DNA from 3 places in the Clostridium fungisolvens genome. Region 1 is predicted to be linked to each of the others. Evidence: riboswitches for the same ligand, from Rfam matches in the RefSeq annotation. Region 1 holds a riboswitch; each other region holds the start of a gene.

Region 1 (3,293 bases):
ACTTTATCATAATCTGAGTTTTCTCTATCTAACTTGTTTATAAAAAATGCTCTAGGTAACTTCATCTTATTGCAATATTCCCATGCCTTTTCCGTACCAACCTGTATTCCGGCGGCACCACAAACTACAATCATGGAAACATCTATAGCTCTAATCCCTTGTATTTCTTCACCTACAAAGTCAAAATAACCAGGAATATCTACAAGGTTTATCTTTTTATCATTCCATTCAAATGGAATAACAGAAGCAGATAAAGAGATTCCCCTCTTTTTTTCTTCAACATCATAGTCACTTGTAGTTGTGCCTTCTTCTATCTTTCCTAATCTATCAATGGTTTTAGTATAATATAATAAAGCTTCTGCTAGGGCTGTTTTCCCTGATGAACTATGTCCAATTATACCTACATTTCTTAGATTATCAGTTTTATAGTCTTTCATACATTTTATCTTAACTTCATAATCTATAAAGTTAAGATATTCACCTACCTTCCATTAAAATTTAGACTTTAGCTGTATATAAAGCAGTAGTTGATTGATATCTTTTTGAGATTTATTTTGCAAGATACTGTACTTATCTTTTAATATCTTACCGAAACTAAAAAAACTCATATCAACTAGCTAAAGATTTTCAAAGCTAAAAATATTTTCTTTTTGAACAGAATGTATTAATGGTAAATATAAACGATTTAATATTAATGTGTTGAAAGTTAAATTGATAGATTTAATTTTATAGATGTTGTGTATCATATGACGGGATAATCCTATAAAGTATTCAACCTTTATATCGCTTGTAAAAAATTCGCTAAAGCGATCTTCTTTAGTAAATTTTTTTGCGCATCTGCCTTTTCTTAAGCGTATGTGAAGAATCTTACAGGCGGCATATTCTTCTTTTTTATTCTTTAACTTATATTATGTCTTAGTGTATTCGGATAATTATCCTCATATATAATTTAGTTATAAATTCATAAAGAATAAAATAGAATTAGTTACTAATAAATGTATTCATACCTTTTTTATATTATTATAATAAATAATATTCTCTTCCTTAAATTATTATCCTTCTTATTTTCAAAAAATTCTGAAAACATTTTCTATATAACTAATTATTGGAATAAATCTATAAATTATACCTTATATTTAAAATTTTTTATTTAAAAATAACATGCATTGAATTAAATGTTAATTTTTTGTGTATTTATGTACATTTTGTGTAATCTTTGGTAAAATAGTCGTAATTAGTAATTTTACCCAAATCCTTATATTAATAATGTTATCTATTTTTACTTAATAAAGGCAAACCTATCGAAAGGTTGGGACGCAAAGCTATGGATCTAAGAATTTGATTTATGATTGCCAGGCTACTAAGTTTGTTAGATTAAAAATGGACAAGTTTTAATTTGTCCATTTTTATTTTTAATATTATTTTAAATTAAAAATTTTAATTATACGGAGGAGATATTATGGTAAAAAACGTAATAATAAAAGGAGTAGGAAGTTATCATCCTGAAAAGACACTATATAACGATTACTATATAGAACACTATAAAAGATTTGGAACGGAAAATCATGCAATAGGACTTATGGAGAAAATGGGAAGAGACAGAAGAACTATAGCTTCTCCAGACGAAACAAGCATTACAATGGCGGTGGAAGCTGCAAAAGTGGCTTTAGAAAGAAGTAATCTTACCCCATTAGATATTGATGCAATAATATCAGCATCAGATACTCCTGAATTTCTTACACCATGTTGTGCGCTAATTATAAAAAATGAACTAAAGGCAGAAAATGCTACAAATGTTTTTGATATAAATAATGATTGTATAGGTATGCTTACAGCAATCGACATTGCTTCAAGATTTTTAAAATTAGACGATAAATATAAAAGAATTCTTGTATTAGGTTCAATGAACATGTTACCATTTTCTAGAGAAGATGATTTAGTTGTTTATCAAGGTATATCAGATGGAGCTGCAGCTATTATACTTGAAATTGTAGAAGAGGAGGAAGAAAGAGGATTTTTAGGTTCTAGGGTATTCACTGATGATAGTTATAATGAAAATATAAGATTTCCTAATTGTGGTTTGTCAAAAATAACTGATGAAAAAACTTCAAATTATGATCGAAGATTAAAATGGGATCCTTTCGATTTTAGTTTTCTTTCTGATGAATGGACTAAACTTATAAGCTCCTTACTAAGAGATTATAAGCTTACTCCAAAGCAAGTTTCTCATTATTTTATATCACAATTCTCTAAATATGATCTGTATCAAACTATTGAAAAACTGGGTGTAGATAAATCTAAGGCTATATTTATCGGTGATAGATATGGCTATACTGGTTGTGCAAGCCCAATCATGGCACTAGATGATAAATTATCTATTGAAGGTTTTAAGTCAGGGGATATTCTAATATTTTGTTCTGTTGCAGCTGGTTACACTATGTCTTCTCTAATCTATAAATGGTAATTAATTTTTAGAAACAGGGGGATAAGAATGGAAGCCTTATCAAGTAGTATAATTGACTTTCAGAAAAAAACATTAAAATTTGTATTAATAATATATTCTGTTAGTGCATTAATGGCAGGAACATTATTTATAGGTATGAAGGCAATGAATTTATATCCTGAAATAAGTTGGAGCTCATTATATATTTTAATGGCTCTAACCTTATTTGAGGTTATACTTTTTAGATTAGGATACAAATGGGCTATGAAGGATGCCCAATCATGGAAGAGAGGGTTAACTTTTTTAAAAGCTAGCTTAGTGATTATATGTTATGTAAACTATATTTATTTGGCTTGGATGGTTCCATCTAAGGAATTATGGATAGTAGTATTCTACTTCATACTATTAAGTGCACTTTTATTTGATCACAAGCTAACTCTTATTTCAGTGGGAGCTAGCGTACTATCACAAGTGTATATATTCTTTAGTAATTCAAATTTACTGCCTGAAAACCAAGTTTTTTTAAGAGAAATAATTATTAGAATAATTGTGATAACCCTTACTTCTTTTGCTATATATATTTTTACATATTTCTCTTCATTATTACTTAAAGATATAAGTAATAATGAAAAAGATATAAAAGAAAAAAATGAACATATCTTTAATTTATTCTCTCAAATAAGTGAGTTCTCAGAGATGCTATTAAATTCAAGTACTACCTTATCAACAGCTGTTGATCAAGAAGCAAAATCTCTTCAATATATAGCCTCTTTAAGTAACGATATTAATAATGATGCAAACCACATGTTAAATAACTCTCAAAAGAATGAAACCATATTATCTAACTTAC
Region 2 (3,293 bases), on a different contig from region 1:
ACTTGAAAGCTTACATCAGTTATATGATGGAATTTCCCAAAATGAACAAATGAAGGAATTGGCTAAAGATAGAGCTTTTTTAGTTGATTCAATTAAAGTGGCTGATTGGCAGAGTGGTTACAATGACACTTGGATGTATAGATTTGATTATGCTCCTAGGTTAACTAGATTACTTGGATTAAAGTCTGTACATGGTGTAGAGGTTCCTATTGCATTGGATAATTTAGGAAGGGGAATTATACGTAGGTTTTGGAAAGGTACGTCAAAAGATATTATGTATAAACTTAGAGATGATATGCATACTGCTTGGGTAAACTTTGCAAAAAGTGGTGATCCTAATAGAGCTTTAGAAGTTTTCTGGCCTAAATACAATGCTGAAAGTCGGCCTACTTTTATATTCAATGAAGATAATAGAATTCTTATGGATCCTAGCAACAAAAATTATGAGGTATGGAAAGATATTAACCTATACACTGAATAAAATATATTTTCCTATGTAGTAAATAAAGGGAAGTAAATTCAAAATTTAATTTTAAACTTACTTCCCTTGAAAAAATCCTACTTATCTAATTTGCTTGCCACTTCATCGATAAGTGCTTTTCTATCTTCACCTATAACATTAATTAGTTTTGTAGGCATAAATCCATTCTTGTATATTCTGTCCTCGTTCTTTTCTATTAGAGTAAGAATAGTACTTTCAAACTTTTCATAAGTAGTTAAGCCCTCTCTGTATGAATCAACTACATCTAATAACTTTGTTGCTAATTCCTTAGGGTTTTTGTATACTGCTTTCATTGTTATACTCCTTCTTATATAGATTATGTATTTGCTAATAATAGACCTATAATAAATACAAGATTATTATCGCACCACATATCCTTAAATATTACATAAATATGATACATTGTTTATCTGTTTATTGCAAATAAAAATCAAGATTAATTTAGTGAAATTTAAAAAAGTTAGGAGCTGTTAAAACATGGTGTCGAAATTAAATATTTAATTTTCCGATGACTTAATTAGTTTACACAAAGAATTAATATGATATTTTCACTTTTATATTTTATTAAACAAAATATAAAAGTGAAAATATAAATAAATATTATTAACAAGCCATGCTAAAGTGATGAAAGCTAAAATGAGGTGATATGTAGTTAGGTGATATATTAAATTGAATTAATTTTTCAATCCAAAAAAGTTAACAGTATTGTAATATTTTCTTCACAATTTTGTCATATTATGATATAATTTTACATACTACATAAAATATACCATAGATAAAGGCAAATCTACTGAAAGGTAGAGACGCAAAGCTACGGGCCTAAGGTTATTGACTATGGCAGCCGGGTTACCTAAATTGTATAGTGATATGCTTTTACTAAAAACTCACTTTTTTATTAAGTAAGCGGTCTATATCTATGGAATTGTTTGGGGGTGTTTAACTTCAAAAACTAATACCATAGATTTTTTTAGCTTATTTTTAATGTAAGGGGAGTTTGAAATGAAAAAAAGAAAGAACATAAGCATAGCTATCTTAGTTATGTTTTTAGTGCAATTGAGTTTTGGTATTGGGGTACCAAAGGTTGCGATGGCAGAAGAGGTTAATTCATCTGTTCCTCAATTTTTAGATAGGAGAAAAGAAACTGTAGATTTTGTTTATCAATATAAAGATAAAACTATTGTTAACAATGCAGTTATCATTGACAATAATATAAAATTTTTTGTTGAAGAAAATGGACAAAAGCATATAATATCAGATGACTTTAATCTTTTAAGGTATCTAAGCTTTATAGGCGTTTATAACGATAATGCTTATGTAGTTTCAGATAAAGATGAGAAAAGCTCAATATATAAAGTTGATTTAAATACTTACAAAATGGAATATGTAAAAGAAGTTCCAAAGTACGGGGATGGACAGGCTTATGTAGATAAGATAGTCATAGATTCAAATGGTGTATTTTGGTATGAAGCTGATGAGCACAATATTCCAACATATGATTCTAATGGGAGAATATTATATAATAATACAAAAAATATAATATATAATGATAAAGGATTTTCATATGAAGATATCAGGCTACAAAAAGATGAACAAACCTATGATAGTTTTGGGCATCTTAAGGAAAGTATAGATGGTAGCCTGTGGTTTAATAAATCAATTAAGTCAGGTACAGATAATAAGGTTTATAAGATTTCGAAAGATGGTTTGGTAAAAGAATATGCAATTAATAATACTAAGCCTATGGTTATATATAATGTATATCCTAGTACTGAGAGTTCAATAATTTTAGTTGGTAGGCAATTAGTAACTGGCTCTAATGGGAGTACTATTGAAGGAGAAGCAATAGTCCAGAAGTATAAAATTAATAGCGATACTCTTGAATTAGAAAAGGAATTCAAGTTTCCAGATACCTATACCTATTCATCGCGTGATGTTAACGGAAACGTGTGGATAAATCAAGATGGAGTTATTTACAAGTTGGAAGGTAATGAATTTATAAAAAAGTATATCGTTGATAGTGGATTAAAAGCTCTAGAGGTTTATGATGATAAAAACTTAGTTGCTTGTGGCATAGTAGGGTTTGGATATACACCAATATCTATTCCAGAAACTTCTGGAAATTCTGTAGATAATAGCAGTGGCACTAATAATCAAAATACAAATACTACTACAAATAGTGGAACAAATTCAGCAAATAGTACAGGTTCTAGTAACAGTGGTACAACTACGAACAATAGTTCAACTCCACAATATACTAATAAGGAAAAGTTCAATGTGGATGTTAGTGGTGCAAATGCTGTATTGACATTAGATTCTAAGCAAATATCAAAAGACACTGAAAATACAGTAGTTCCAACACTATCAAATAGTGTACAAACTGTAGAAACAAAGTTTGATGCTGCAACTACCAATGGGGGAAAAGGTAGTGTAAAGGTTACTGCAAATAATGTTAGTTTAGTACTTCCTTTTTCAACTATAGACTATAATGGGGTAAACAACGGGGACTATATTAAGTTAAGAGAGGCAATTGTAAAAAATGATGATTCCTTAAATTCAATTAAGGATATTGGGAAGTTATTTGATTTTAGTCTTGAAATGTATAAAAATGATGGAACAAAGGTAAAAGACATTCATATCTTTAAGAGTGGAAAAGCAACTATATCAGTAAAGCTTACAAATGATGAAATTAAAAATTTAGATATAAATAAACTTTCTGCTTTCTATTATAATGAGAATACTAAATCATGGGAGAATGTAGGAGGAAGTTATAATAAAGAAACTATGACATTTA
Region 3 (3,293 bases), on a different contig from region 1:
CTCTGCACTTCCTTTAAAATCTGGATTTTCAACATCTAACTCGTAGTTTACTGTAGAGGTTGGCTTTACTAATCCATCTATAGAGATTCCATCAACTTTAAGACTTCCTTCACTATCGTGTTCAGTAATTGGTCTTAAGTTTATATTTGGTGCGCCAAAAGGCATGTTAGTATCTACACCATCTACAAATTCATAGAATATCTTAATCGATGGTCTCTGAGTTGTATATTCATTTTTATCTGTTGAAAAAGCTTCACATTGTTGAGTTTCATTTAGATATTGCAAAAGTATTCCGTTGTTTGCTTTCCCATTTACCCAATCACTTACTATTTGCTTAATATCAAAATCAACAGCATGCGCATTAGGCGTTACCATTGCAGAAGAATAATATGTTTTATTCTTCGGTTGGTTATTCCAAGTTAATCTAGTTATATCATAGCTATCATCAACACTATACAAACCAACTTCTCTGTCATTATTTCCAAAGGAAGTAGATTGAAACATCTCAAGAGTTGCTGATGTAATTGTAGCTTCTTTAGGAACCTTAGCATTAACATCAAACTTAAGATAAGTCCTAGTTTTCTGGAATCCATTTGTTATACTTGAATTATTCCCTGATTTCACACCATCATCCGTTCCAACATAGCTATAACCGTTATTCAACGTGTTGGTATTAGGTGCATTTTCTTCAGCACAGGTTACATTGATCTCTGAATTAACAAAACCAGTATCAGGATCAATTTTTACTGGATAAGCTCTCTCTGGTGCCTTAAGCCAGTTTTCATCTACTGTCACAGTAATAATATCTTTACCAAACAGTTTCTTTTCTAGCTTTATAGTTAAGTTATTATTTGTTTTTCCAGAAGCATCAGTCATAACAGGAGCACTTAGTATAACCGTAGGTTGTTGTTTACCTGCTTCATATCCTCTTATTGAATTAAATTCTTCTTTAAGCGTTAATCCCTTGGTGCTAACTGCATATTTAAAGGTAGATTTGTCAACATAGCGATTAAGTATAATGTCTTCCTTAACACTATCTGAATTTGCAGTATATTGATAATCTACACCATCGAAAACATCATTATATAAAACTGAGTTTTCTGCAGCTGCACTTCTAGAAAAATCTCCTTCCATAGGAAACAAGTTGATAGAGACTTTCCCTTTTTGTATTGCTATACCTTTGTCCTTAGTAATTTCAGTTGGAAGGTTTACCTTATAGTCATTGGCTTTATTTTCATAATATCCGCCACTACTATTTAGGTTTAGAGTATTATCTACTTCTTGGTAGTTTCCCTTCTCATCTTTAAAGTTGACCTTATCAAAGAAGATTTGTTGTACTTCTGTTTTTTTATCCAGCTTATAAGTCTTACTATTAGCTGTTCTTTTGCTTACTACTTCCTTATCCTTAGTATAAGTTTCTTCTTTCTTTGATTTAGTTACACTTGGTTTCCTAAGAGCCTTCGTAGACTTGTTGTCAGTCTGACTTACAGAACTTACTTTTTCAGCTTCTTTGTTGATGTCCTTACCGTAATACTCTCCCTTTTGCGGCTGCTTTGCTAAGTTTTCAGCGGCATATACGAGTACATCATTTGAAGAAAAAAGTAAATTAGAGAAAATCAAAAAGATACATATGGCCCTTATTAGAATGTTTCTTTTCATCCTACACCCCCTAATAAGTCCATAGATATGAGCATATTGAATTTTAGACATGTGAATAGATTTCATAGAATATATAAATGAAATATACCACTTAGGTAACCCGGCTACCTTAGTATTTAAAATACCTTAGGCCCGTAGCTTTGCGTCTTTATCTTTCAATAAATTTGCCTTTATCTATGGTTTTTTAATAATATACATCCACTTATGGAATAATGCTTTAACAATTGTAATACTTTTCCCATACAATTACTAATTTACATTTAATCCATAATTTAATAATCGTATTTATTAATAATTTATTAATAGTTAGTTTACTAATAGTGTAGATATCTTCTTTTATATGTAATCAGTTTTGTTATATTTTCATATGAAACTTTATGATTCACTGTGACTCCATTGACATCTTGTTAGTCCATTATTTTTAGCATCATATGCCAAATTAAAAGACTAGCAACAATGTGTATGTAAAACCACATTATTGCTAGTCTTTATATATTATTTACCTTCATTTATCTTCTCAGCAAGATCATTTAGATAAACCCATCTGTCCATCTTCTCTTCTAGAAGCTTTTCTGTTTCTTCCTTTTCTGCTATAAGTTCTTGAAGAAGAGAATAGTTTGTGCTAGCTGCATTTATCTTAGCTTCTAGTTCGCTTATCTTTTCTTCTATTCCTGCTATAATCTCATCTATTTCGTCATACTCTCTTTGCTCTTTAAATGAGAACTTTAATGCTCTTTCTTTTTTCTTACCTTGATTACTATCCACAGCTTCTGCTTTTTTATCAACAGTTTTCTTATTCTTTTCTTCTGAACTGTTGATATCTTTTTGTCTATTATCTTCTTTATAGTCAGTGTAGTTACCTGTGTACTGATCTACCTTCCCATTGCCTTCAAAGGAGAATATCTTAGTTGCCATTCTATCTAAGAAGTATCTATCATGGGATACTGATATAACTGCACCAGGGAATTCATCTAAGTAGTCTTCTAATATTGTAAGGGTCTCTATATCGAGGTCATTGGTAGGCTCATCTAATATAAGAACATTTGGTGCTTCCATTAAAACTCTAAGTAGATATAGTCTTCTCTTTTCTCCACCTGACAGTTTTGATATTGGAGTCCATTGATCTGCTGGTGGGAACTTAAATCTTTCAAGCATTTGTGATGCACTTAACTTATATCCTTCTTCATTGGATATAAATTCTGCACCTTCTCTTATATAATCTATAACTCTTAAAGAATCATCCATATGATAAGTTTCTTGAGAGAATGCACCTATCTTAACTGTTTCACCAACTTCAACATCTCCGCTATCTGGCTTAATCTTTCCACTTATTATATTTATTAAAGTGGATTTACCCATTCCGTTAGGTCCTATTATTCCTACTCTATCATCTCTAAGTAATATATAACTAAAGTCATCAATAAGCTTTCTATCACCAAAAGACTTACTTATGTTATTTACTTCTATTACTTTCTTTCCAAGACGAGTACTTGCTACGGATATCTCAACCTTAGAATTATCTATATCTATCTTTTGCTCACTTAGTTCTTCAAATCTATCTATTCTGGCCTTCTGCTTTGTACTTCTAGCCTTAGCCCCTCTTCTTATCCAAGCCAGTTCTTTTCTTAAAAGAT

Evidence for each region. A riboswitch is a leader RNA that binds a small molecule or an ion and turns the genes downstream of it on or off. The one in region 1 is predicted to bind cyclic di-GMP.
Region 2: it holds a riboswitch for cyclic di-GMP, as region 1 does, so the genes downstream of both, bsdtw1_RS10865 (hypothetical protein) here and bsdtw1_RS23150 (ketoacyl-ACP synthase III) in region 1, are expected to answer to the same signal.
Region 3: it holds a riboswitch for cyclic di-GMP, as region 1 does, so the genes downstream of both, bsdtw1_RS22670 (DNRLRE domain-containing protein) here and bsdtw1_RS23150 (ketoacyl-ACP synthase III) in region 1, are expected to answer to the same signal.

What each region holds. Positions count from the first base shown of each region.
Region 1 covers NZ_BLZR01000003.1:3,175-6,467, reverse strand. The annotation lists gene fusA (elongation factor G) at 1-437, opposite strand, end outside; cyclic di-GMP riboswitch class I at 1,282-1,365, shown strand; gene bsdtw1_RS23150 (ketoacyl-ACP synthase III) at 1,460-2,464, shown strand; gene bsdtw1_RS23145 (methyl-accepting chemotaxis protein) at 2,492-3,293, shown strand, end outside.
Region 2 covers NZ_BLZR01000001.1:2,522,897-2,526,189, reverse strand. The annotation lists gene bsdtw1_RS10875 (carboxylesterase/lipase family protein) at 1-481, shown strand, start outside; gene bsdtw1_RS10870 (TIGR04540 family protein) at 559-795, opposite strand; cyclic di-GMP riboswitch class I at 1,273-1,356, shown strand; gene bsdtw1_RS10865 (hypothetical protein) at 1,502-3,293, shown strand, end outside.
Region 3 covers NZ_BLZR01000002.1:61,865-65,157, forward strand. The annotation lists gene bsdtw1_RS22670 (DNRLRE domain-containing protein) at 1-1,659, opposite strand, end outside; cyclic di-GMP riboswitch class I at 1,751-1,838, opposite strand; gene bsdtw1_RS22675 (ABC-F family ATP-binding cassette domain-containing protein) at 2,155-3,293, opposite strand, start outside.